Regions from separate parts of the Rubrivivax gelatinosus IL144 genome, predicted to be linked through region 1. Evidence: riboswitches for the same ligand, from Rfam matches in the RefSeq annotation. Region 1 holds a riboswitch; each other region holds the start of a gene.
The links. A riboswitch is a leader RNA that binds a small molecule or an ion and turns the genes downstream of it on or off. The one in region 1 is predicted to bind cobalamin.

Region 1 (3,266 bases):
CGCAGCCGATGCCGCAGCCGCGCAGCAGCTCGCCGTCGATGCCGAGTTCGCCGAACTCGTTGACGATGACGGCGATGCGGCGGCCGCCGGCGTTCGTCAGCAGGTGGCGCAGCAGCGTCGTCTTGCCGGCCCCGAGGAAGCCGGTGACGATGGTCGCGGGGATCTTGTGCATGGGTTCAGTCCTCGATGCCGCGCTGCGCGGGCACGCCGGCGTCGTAGTGGTGTTTCAGCTTCGTCATCTCGGTGACCGTGTCGGCGGCCTCGATCAGCTCCGGCGGCGCGCCGCGCCCGGTCAGCAGCACGTTGACCTGCGGCGGGCGCGCGCGCAGGCAGGCGAGCAGCTCGTCCAGCGGGATCCAGCCGTAGCGCAGCGGCGCCATCACCTCGTCGAGCACGACGAGGAAGTGCGCGCCCGACAGCACCGTGTCGCGCACACGGTGCCAGCCGGCCAGCGCCAGCTCGGCGGAGTGGCCGAGGTCGCGGCTCTTCCAGCTGAAGCCGTCGCCCAGGCCCTCGATCGGGATGCCCAGTTGCTCGAACAGCCGGTGCTCGCCGAAACGTGCCGAGGGCACTTTCATGAACTGGAAGATCTTCACCGCCTTGCCGCGGCCGTGGGCGCGCAGCGCCAGGCCGAAGGCGGCGGTGCTCTTGCCCTTGCCCGGCCCGGTGTGCACGATCACCAGCCCCCGGCGTTCGCCCTGAGGGCGCGGCTTGTCGCGATCGAACGGGGGCGTTTCGATCTGCATGGCACCAGCCCGTCAGGCGGCGGCGGTGAGCCGCTCGTCCAGGCAGGCGCGCGCCCAGCCGGCTTCGCGCCAGCGGCGCACGGCGCGCACGATCAGCAGCGTGAACACCGGCTCCAGCGCCACCAGCACGAGGTAGGACGAAGCGAAACGCGCCCAGTCGGCGAACGGCGTCGCTTCCTGGCCGATGGCGAGCCAGAAGCCGACCATCGCCGTGACGCCGGCGTAGTAGGCGGCGTCCAGGCGCAGCACCGTGGCGACACGCGCTTCGCTGACCTGCGCGGCCGACAGCCGGCGGCCGATGCCGAAGTGCACCGCGGTGAGCGGCACGACCAGCGACAGCGTGTTCACCGCCAGGTGCACCAGGTCCTGCGGCTCGAACAGCAGGCCTTGCAGCAGCAAGCCGAGCGCGAAGCCGAACAGCGTCGGCAGATAGCCCAGCAGCAGGTAGATCGGCATCGCGCCGATGAAGTGCAGCTCCGACGGGCCGACGGCCATGTGGAAGGACTGCATGAACAGCGAGAAGAACACCGCCGCGAGCGCCGTGCGCAGCCACAGCGCCGGGCGCTTGGCGAGCGCGGGCAGGTGCGCCAGCAGCACGCCGCTGGCGGCGACGTTGGCAGCGAGGATCTTGGTCTGGGCGAGGACGCCGGGTTCGATGTGCATCGGGTGCTCCTGGGTCGAGACGGCGCGACGACGGCCGCCCGCCGCCGCACGAAGCGGCTCGGGCGCGGCGACACGGCACGCGCGGGAGGGGGAGGGCTCGGAAACGAAAGACGGGTTCGACGCGCCCGGCCGCTTCCCCGCGGCGTGCGCTACACGGCGCGCCGCTCGCGCGGCACGCCACCTCGTTGGCCGGTATCCGGGCTGGCGGACCTGTCCGTGACGCCTTCCCGGTGGCGACGCTGGTGCGCCGCCGTCCCAGTGGCCGTGTCACGGGCCGGAAGGGCCGGCACGAGGCCGTCTTTCCGTCCGCTTACCGTTGCGGGGGCAGCTCAGGTTGGGGCTCGCACCGTGACGGCCTCGCCCTTCCTGATTCCCGTTGAACTGCCTCGGCGGAGAGCCTCGGCGAGCACCAACGCGGCGCATGATACAGGTCAGGTCCCGCGACGGGGCTGCCGACGGCGCTGGTTATGATTCCGGCCGTTGGTGCTCGCGCCCACCCTCCGGTGGATGCAGTTCAACGGGAATCAGGGAGGGGCCACAGGCCCCCAACCTGAGCTGCCCCCGCAACGGTAAGCGGACGGGGCCTCACCGGCCCCAGCTCGTGTCGAAGCCACTGGGAGTCGTCTCCTGGGAAGGACACACGGGTCGTCTCCGTCAGCCCGGATACCGGCCAACGAGGTGGCGCGCCGCGCGAGCGGCTCGCCGTAAGGCGCCAGGCTGCGGGGAAGCGGCCAGGGCGCGTACGCCGGTATTCCCATGTCTTCCAACGCGCCGGAGCTCCGGCCCGACGCTGCCACGCCTTGCGCCTGGGGCGACGCCGAAGCGGCGTTCTACGCCCGCAGCATCGTGCGCAGCGGCTATGCCCGCGCCGTGCTGCCGCTGCTGCCGCGCGCGCTGCCCGATCTGCTCGACATCGGCGCCGGCAACGGCGTGCTCAGCCGCCGCATGCTGGCGCCGGGGGCGCGCTGGCACGCCGTCGAACCGCAAGCCGAGATGCAGCGCCGGCTGCAGGCGCTGCGCCCGGCGCTGGCCGCACGCGGCATCCGGCTCGAACTCTCGCCGGTCGACTGGACGCAGCTGGACCCCGCCGTCGCCGCCGACACGCTGCTGGCCGCGCACCTGCCGCCGGCGCAGCGTGAGCCCGCCGCCTTCCACGACGCGATGGCCGCACGCTGGCGCCGCTGCATGGCCTGGGTCGTGCCGGCGCAGGCCGGGCCGGCGACGTTCTGCCTGGCCGGTGTGCTGACGCCCGAGCTGCACGGTGCCGACACGCGCCCGGTCTTCGAGCGTGTGCTCGCCGCGCTGGGCCCCGGGCGCGCGCCGCAGGCGCTGCACTTCGCCGACTGGCGCTACGAGGTGTGTTTCGAGTCGCTGGCCGCGGCCCAGGCGCACGTCATCGAACGCCTGCGGCTGCCGCCCGGCGACGAACGCCGGCCGCAGGTGCTGGCCCAGGTCGCCGCCTCGGCGCGGCCCGGCCGTCGCGGCCTGCGCCTGGGCTGCGCCAAACGCAGCGCGGTGCTGCTCTGGCGCCGCGATTGACCCTGTTTTCCCTCCCTCCAAAAGAAGAGACGAAGAAGATGAAGCCACAGGAAAGATCACCGTCGCGCCGCTGGCGCCCCGTCGTGCTGGCGCTGGCGCTGCCGGCCGTCGCGCAGGCCCAGAGCGAGGCCGTCGAGACGGTGCAGATCACCGCCGAACGCCGCGTCGTCACCGCGACGCGCGCCGCCGAGGACCCGCTGGACCTGCCGTTCAGCACCTACGCCGTCGGCCGCGACGAGATGGACGCCGTCGGCGCGCGCACGCTCGAGGACGCGCTGCGCGCGGTGCCCGGGCTGCAGCACGGCACCCAGGGCAACT
Region 2 (3,266 bases), 1.8 Mb from region 1:
CGGCGGCCCACTCGACGCCGAACTCGACGCTGCGGCCGCGTTCGGGCTTGATGTCCGCGACGCCGTAGCCGGGATACAGCAGGTCGTTGAACGACGGCGCGCGGAAGCTGTTGCCGGCCAGCGCGCGCAGCCGCCATGCCGGCGTCAGGGCGAAGCTGGCGCCCAGGCGGCCGGTGGTCTCGGCACCGTAGTCGGAACTGTCGTCGCGGCGCAGGTCGGCCTGCCAGGAGAAGCGGCCGGCGGTGCCTGTCCAGGACAGCACGCCGATGTCGGTGTCGCGGTCGCCGCGGTAGCTGTTGGTCTTGGCCTTCTCTTCCAGGCGTTCGATGGCGGCGACCAGCTGGCCGGCGACGCCGGTCTCCCAGGCGATCTGGGCCAGCGCGTGGTCGCGCGTCGTGCGGTAGCGATCGACGACGGCCTTGCCGCTGCGCGAGTCGTCGACCGCCCGGTCCAGGCGCATCGTCGCGACCAGGCCCGGCGCGAGCGTGCCGCGCCAGTCGAGCGCTGTGGCGTCGACGTCGAGCTTGTCGCGGAAGTCGGGCGTGTTGTCGGGGGCGTAGGTCGGCGGCGCGTACTCGGTGCTGTCGATCTGCGTTTCCAGGCGGCTGCGCAGCAGTGACAGGCCGATGCGGTGGCCCGGCGCCGGCGTGAAGCCGATGCGCGCCTGGCCGCTGTCGCGCGTGTAGCCGTCGTGGTCGGCGTTGTAGTTGCCGTACGGGTCGCCGGGACGCATCGCGTTGCCGCCGTCGTCGTGCTCCTGGGCCAGCGACGCGGCGATGTCCCAGGCGCCCTGCGTGGCGCTGACGCCGGCCGACAGCTCGCGTGCGCCGCGGCTGCCGAACGCGGTGGCGGCGTCGAACCGCAGGCCGGCGTCGGCGCGGCGCGTGACGATGTTGATCACGCCGCCGACGGCGTCGGCACCGTAGAGGCTGGAGCCCGGGCCGCGCAGCACCTCGACGCGTTCGATCTGCGCCAGCGGCAGCGCCTGGATCGACGGATCGGCCAGCGTCGCCGAGCCGACGCGCACGCCGTCGACGAGCACGACGGTCTGGCTGCCCGAGGAGCCGCGGATCATCACCGAGGTGGCGGCACCGGGGCCACCATTGCGCGAGATCTGCACGCCGGCCTGCTCACGCAGCAGGTCGGCCAGCGAGCCGGCGCTGGATGCGCGCAGCGCGTCGCCGTCGATCACGACGACGTCGGCAGCCAGACGCGAGACGGCCAGCGGCTCGCGCGAGCCGGTGATGACGATGGTTTCGGAAGATTGCGCCGCCGCGGTGGCGGCGACAACGCAGGAAGCGACCGCGACGACGGAACGGCGGTCGAAGATGGTGACGAACAAGACGGCCTCCAGCCGCACACCCCGTGCGGACAGTGATGAAGCAGCCACCGTCCGTGGACACGCGCGCAGAAGCGGACCTCGGCCCCGAGGTCGCGAACGGACTGCGGGCCGAAGCTCGTGCGCGCCGCCCACCGCGACGCCGGCATCCCTGGCATCGGGCCGGTATCCGGGCTCGCGAGTGCCGGTCCGACGGCGTGTGCCGTGGACCGAAGCCGTCAGCGCCTTCCCAGTCCTCGAAGGACCAGTGGCCGCAATGCTGACCGCACCTCGCCGACCGTTGCGGGGGCAGCGCCGGAATTGCCGCGCGTCCTGGACGCGCCGCGCACCGGCTTCCCGTTCAACCCTCCGACACCTGCCGTGCAAGAGGGCACCTGATGCAAGCGGGGCGGAGTCTAGCACCGCCGCCCCGGCAAGCGGCACGCCCGAGCGCCGCACCGGCGCACCCCGGCGATGCGGGGGGTGCCGCCTATAATCACGCTTTACCACCTGGGCGCACGCTCACGCGCTGCTGCCCCACGCGACATGACCAAGTTCGTCTTCGTCACCGGCGGCGTGGTGTCCTCCCTCGGCAAGGGAATCGCGGCAGCCTCGCTGGCGGCGATCCTCGAGTCGCGAGGTCTGAAGGTCACCCTGATCAAGCTGGATCCGTACCTCAACGTCGACCCGGGCACGATGAGCCCGTTCCAGCACGGCGAGGTGTTCGTCACCGACGACGGCGCCGAGACCGACCTGGATCTCGGCCACTACGAGCGTTTCATCACCACCCGGATGAAGCGCACGAACAACTTCACCACCGGCCAGATCTACAAGAGCGTGCTCGAGAAGGAGCGCCGCGGCGACTATCTGGGCAAGACGGTGCAGGTGATCCCGCACGTCACCAACGAGATCCAGGACTACGTGCGCCGCGGTGCGGTCGACGTCGACGTCGCGATCGTCGAGATCGGCGGCACGGTCGGCGACATCGAGTCGCTGCCCTTCCTCGAAGCCGTGCGCCAGCTGAGCCTGAAGCTCGGCCCGGCGAACACCGCCTTCGTGCACCTGACCTACGTGCCCTGGATCGCCGCCGCCGGCGAACTGAAGACCAAGCCGACGCAGCACACGGTCCAGAAGCTGCGCGAGATCGGCATCCAGCCCGACGCGCTGCTGTGCCGCGCCGACCGCCGCATCCCCGACGACGAGCGCGAGAAGATCAGCCTGTTCACCAACGTGCCGCAGCACGGCGTGATCTCGATGCCCGACGTCGACACCATCTACAAGGTGCCGCGCGTACTGCACGAGCAGGGCCTGGACGAGCTGATCTGCATGAAGCTGCAGCTGCTGACCAAGCCCGCCGACCTGCGCCGATGGGACACGCTGGTGCAGGAAGTCGAGCACCCGCAGGCGCGCGTGACGATCGCGATGTGCGGCAAGTACACCGACCTGTCGGACTCGTACAAGTCGCTCAACGAGGCGCTGCGCCACGCCGGCATCCACAACCACGCCAAGGTCGACATCGAGTACGTCGATGCCGAGACGCTGGACGAGCACAACGTCTCGCAGCTCGCGCAGTACGACGCGATCCTGGTGCCGGGCGGCTTCGGCAAGCGTGGCATCGAGGGCAAGATCCTGGCCGCCAAGTTCGCCCGCGAGCACCGCCTGCCCTACCTCGGCATCTGCCTGGGCATGCAGGTCGCGACGATCGAGTACGCGCGCCACGTCGCCGGCCTGACCGACGCCAACAGCACCGAGTTCGAGCCGCAGACCGCCCACCCGGTGATCGCCCTGATCGAGGAATGGCAGGACCGCGACGGCTCGATCCAGAAGCGCAGCGCCAGCTCCGACCTTGGCGGCACGATGCGCCTGGGCGCGCAGAGCTCGGACGTCAAGCCGGGCACGCTGGCCTACCAGATCTACGGCCCGGTCGTCACCGAACGCCACCGCCACC
Region 3 (3,266 bases), 1.7 Mb from region 1:
AAGCGCGCCAGCCGACCGTCGACCTCGCGCAGCTCGGCGTCGGGGCGGTACTCGACGATGCCTTTCAGGTGCTCGCCGAAGGCGCGCTGGAACAGCGCCTTCTTCGACTGGATCTCGGGGTTGGCGTCGAGCAGCAGCAGCTTGGCGCGTGGCCGCGCCTGCTTCAGCCAGCTGCCGATGACGGCGGCACGTTCGTAAGGCCCGGGCGGGCAGCGGAAGGGCGCCCGCGGGATGGTGATCGCGACGACGCCGCCGTCCGGCAGGGCCTCGAGCTGGCGCCGCAACGCCACGGTCTGCGGCCCGGCCTTCCAGGCGTGCGTCACGGTGCCGGCGTCCAGCGCCGGCTGCAGGCCGGGGATCGCCGCGCTGTCGAAGTCGATGCCGGGGGCGACGATCAGCCGGTCCCAGGGCAGGGTGCTGCCGTCGGCCAGGCGCAGCAGGCGGCGCTGGGCGTCGATCGCCACCGCTTCGCCGCGCACGCGCTTGACGCCGGCGGCGGCCAGGCCGTCGTAGCCGCGCGTGATGTCGGCCAGCGTGCGCCAGCCGCCGAGCACGAGGTTGGACACCGGGCAGGACACGAAGACCGCTTCGCGTTCGACCAGCGTGACGTCGACACCGCCCCACAGCCGCAGGTATCGCGCCGCGGTGGCGCCGCCGTAGCCGCCGCCGACGACGACGACGCGGCCGGGGGTCGAGCGCGCCACCGGCGGCGCGGCGCAACCGGCCAGCGCCAGCGTGCCGCCGGCCAGGCCCGCGCCGAGCAGGCGGCGGCGCGTCAGCGTGTGCGAGCGGTCGTGCATCAGCGCTCCCGGCGTTCGGGCTGGGCCGCGAACCACTGCGCCGCCAGGCGCAGCTGCTCGTCGCTGTAGCCGCGCAGCAGCTGGGCCATGATCGTCGAAGGCTGGGCGCCGCTGCGGAACTCGGCCAGCGACTGCAGGGTGCGTTCGGCCGGCTGGCCGGCCAGCGTCTTGATCGTGCCCTGCGAACGGCCTTCGGGGCCGTGGCAGTTGGCGCAGGTGGCGGCCACCGAACGGGCGGCCAGCGCCTCGTCGGCGCGCGGCTCGGCGGCGGCCGGCAGCGCCAGCGCGGCGGCGCCCAGCGCGAGCAGCAGCGGTCGCAACGGCAGTCTCATCGGGGGTTCTCCTGTCCGTGGCCGCGGGGCCGATGGCGCAGCCTAGCGCCGCGGCCGACGGGCCCCATCGGGAACGGCCCGGAGTGACGCCGCGGCCGCTTCCGGCGGGGTTGTCGGCTTGACGGGTGTCAAGAAACTGCGCCGCATCGGCGTGCAGGCGAGGCGGCGATGCCTATCATGCGCGCCGTTGGTGCTCGTCCTCGGCGTCGGTCGGGGCAGTTCAACGGGAATCAGGAAGGGCGACCCGCGTCGCCTGCGAGCCCCCAACCTGAGCTGCCCCCGCAACGGTAAGCGGTCGGAGGCTTCGGGCTTCCGCTCGTGTCGAATCCACTGGGTGAACGCCTGGGAAGGGCACACGGGTCGCACCGCCAGCCCGGATACCGGCCAACGAGGGGGTGCGGCGCGCGAGCGCGGCACCGTACAGCGGCGGCCGCGGGGAAGTGGTCGGCCGCAGCGGCTCTTACCGTCTTTCATGTCGACTTCCGTCCCGGGCCCGTGGGCCTTCTCGTGTGCCCGTGCTGCCGCTGCCCTTCGGGCGGCTGCCGCGCGCGTCGCTGCGCCGCGCACGGCCCGGGGTGTCGCTCTGCTGCTGTGCCTGGCCTGGATGCTGGGTGCGGCCCCGTCGTGGGCGGCGCCGATCGCAGTGCACGACGCGCGTGGCGCCGAGCTGAAGCTTGAGGCTTCGCCGCGGCGCATCGTCTCGCTGCTGCCCTCGCTGACCGAGACCGTCTGGGCGCTGGGTGCCGGCGAGCGCCTGGTCGGTGTCGACCGCTATTCCAACTGGCCGCCGGCGCTGGCGGCGCTGCCGCGGGTCGGTGGCATGGAAGACGCGGTCGTCGAGGCCGTCGTCGCGCTCAAGCCCGACCTGGTGCTGGCCTCGGACCTGTCGCGCGCCAGCGACCGGCTCGAAGCCCTGGGCCTGCGCGTGCTGCGTGTGCACGCCGAGCGCCACGCCGAGATGGTCGAGACGGTGCGCACGCTGGGCCAGGTGCTCGAGCGCCGTGCCGAGGCCGAACGCCTGCTGCAGCGCCTGGACGCCGAACTCGCCGCCGCCGCGGCGCGCGTGCCGCCGTCGCTGCGCGGCCGGCGCGTGTTCTTCGAGGTGCACGCCGGCTGGGGCGCGAGCAGCGCTTCCTTCGTCGGCGACACGCTGGCGCGGCTGGGGCTCGCCAACGTCGTGCCGGCCGAGCTGGGCGCCTTCCCCAAGCTGAACCCGGAGTTCGTCGTGCGCGCCGACCCCGAGCTGCTGCTGGTGCAGCAGCGCGACGTCGCCGCGCTGGCGTCGCGGCCGGGCTGGGCGGCGATGAGTTCGCTGCGCGCCGGGCGCGTCTGCGGCTTCGCGCCCGAACGTTTCGACCTGCTGATCCGCCCCGGCCCGCGCCTGGGCGAAGGCGCCGCGGCGATCGTCGACTGCCTGCAACGGCTGGCCCCCGAGGCCGCCGCCGCCCGCCGATGAGCGCCGCCCTCGTCTTCGCCGCCGCGCTGGCGCTGGCCTGGCTGATCGACCGCCGCTTCGGCGAGCCGCGCGACGCCTGGCACCCGGTGGCCTGGCTGGGCCACGCGATCATGCCGCTGCACCGCCGGCTGCCGAACCTGGCGCCGCGTGCGGCGCTGGTCGCCGGCACGCTGGCCTGGTGGGTGGTGGTCGGCGGCGTCGCCGCGCTCGCCTGGGGCCTGCAGACCGCGATCTTCGCGCTGCCGCACTGGGCCGCAGTGCCGCTGCTGGCACTGGCGCTCAAGCCCTCGTTCGCCTGGCGCATGCTGCGTGACGAGGTCGCCGCGGTCGACGCCGCGTTCAAGGCCGGCGGCCTGCCGGCAGCGCAGCAGCGGCTGCGCAACCTTTGCAGCCGCGACGTCGAGCGCCTGGACGCGCGCGAGGTGCGCGAGACGGCGATCGAGACGCTGGCCGAGAACCTCAACGACTCGGTCGTCGCGCCGCTGTTCTGGTTCTGCGTCGCCGGCCTGCCGGGCGCCTGGGCCTGGCGCGCGGTCAACACGCTGGACGCGATGTGGGGCTACCGCGGCCGCTGGGAATGGGCCGGCAAGTGGTCGGCGCGTGCCGACGACGTGCTCGGCTGGCTGCCGGCGCGGCTGACCGCGCTGCTGCTGTGGCGCCCGGCGCTGGGCTGGGCGC

Region 2: linked by a shared signal. The riboswitch ahead of RGE_RS07385 (TonB-dependent receptor domain-containing protein) and the one ahead of RGE_RS21755 (energy-coupling factor ABC transporter permease) in region 1 are both predicted to bind cobalamin.
Region 3: linked by a shared signal. The riboswitch ahead of RGE_RS14090 (ABC transporter substrate-binding protein) and the one ahead of RGE_RS21755 (energy-coupling factor ABC transporter permease) in region 1 are both predicted to bind cobalamin.

Annotation. Positions count from the first base shown of each region.
Region 1 covers NC_017075.1:4,771,452-4,774,717, forward strand. The annotation lists gene cobW (cobalamin biosynthesis protein CobW) at 1-172, opposite strand, end outside; gene cobO (cob(I)yrinic acid a,c-diamide adenosyltransferase) at 177-746, opposite strand; gene RGE_RS21755 (energy-coupling factor ABC transporter permease) at 759-1,409, opposite strand; cobalamin riboswitch at 1,580-1,838, opposite strand; cobalamin riboswitch at 1,874-2,098, shown strand; gene RGE_RS21760 (class I SAM-dependent methyltransferase) at 2,166-2,948, shown strand; gene RGE_RS21765 (TonB-dependent receptor) at 2,987-3,266, shown strand, end outside.
Region 2 covers NC_017075.1:1,544,871-1,548,136, reverse strand. The annotation lists gene RGE_RS07385 (TonB-dependent receptor domain-containing protein) at 1-1,342, opposite strand, end outside; cobalamin riboswitch at 1,483-1,732, opposite strand; gene RGE_RS07380 (CTP synthase) at 1,865-3,266, shown strand, end outside.
Region 3 covers NC_017075.1:3,062,371-3,065,636, reverse strand. The annotation lists gene RGE_RS14100 (NAD(P)/FAD-dependent oxidoreductase) at 1-800, opposite strand, end outside; gene RGE_RS14095 (c-type cytochrome) at 800-1,132, opposite strand; cobalamin riboswitch at 1,304-1,535, shown strand; gene RGE_RS14090 (ABC transporter substrate-binding protein) at 1,605-2,588, shown strand; gene cbiB (adenosylcobinamide-phosphate synthase CbiB) at 2,585-3,266, shown strand, end outside.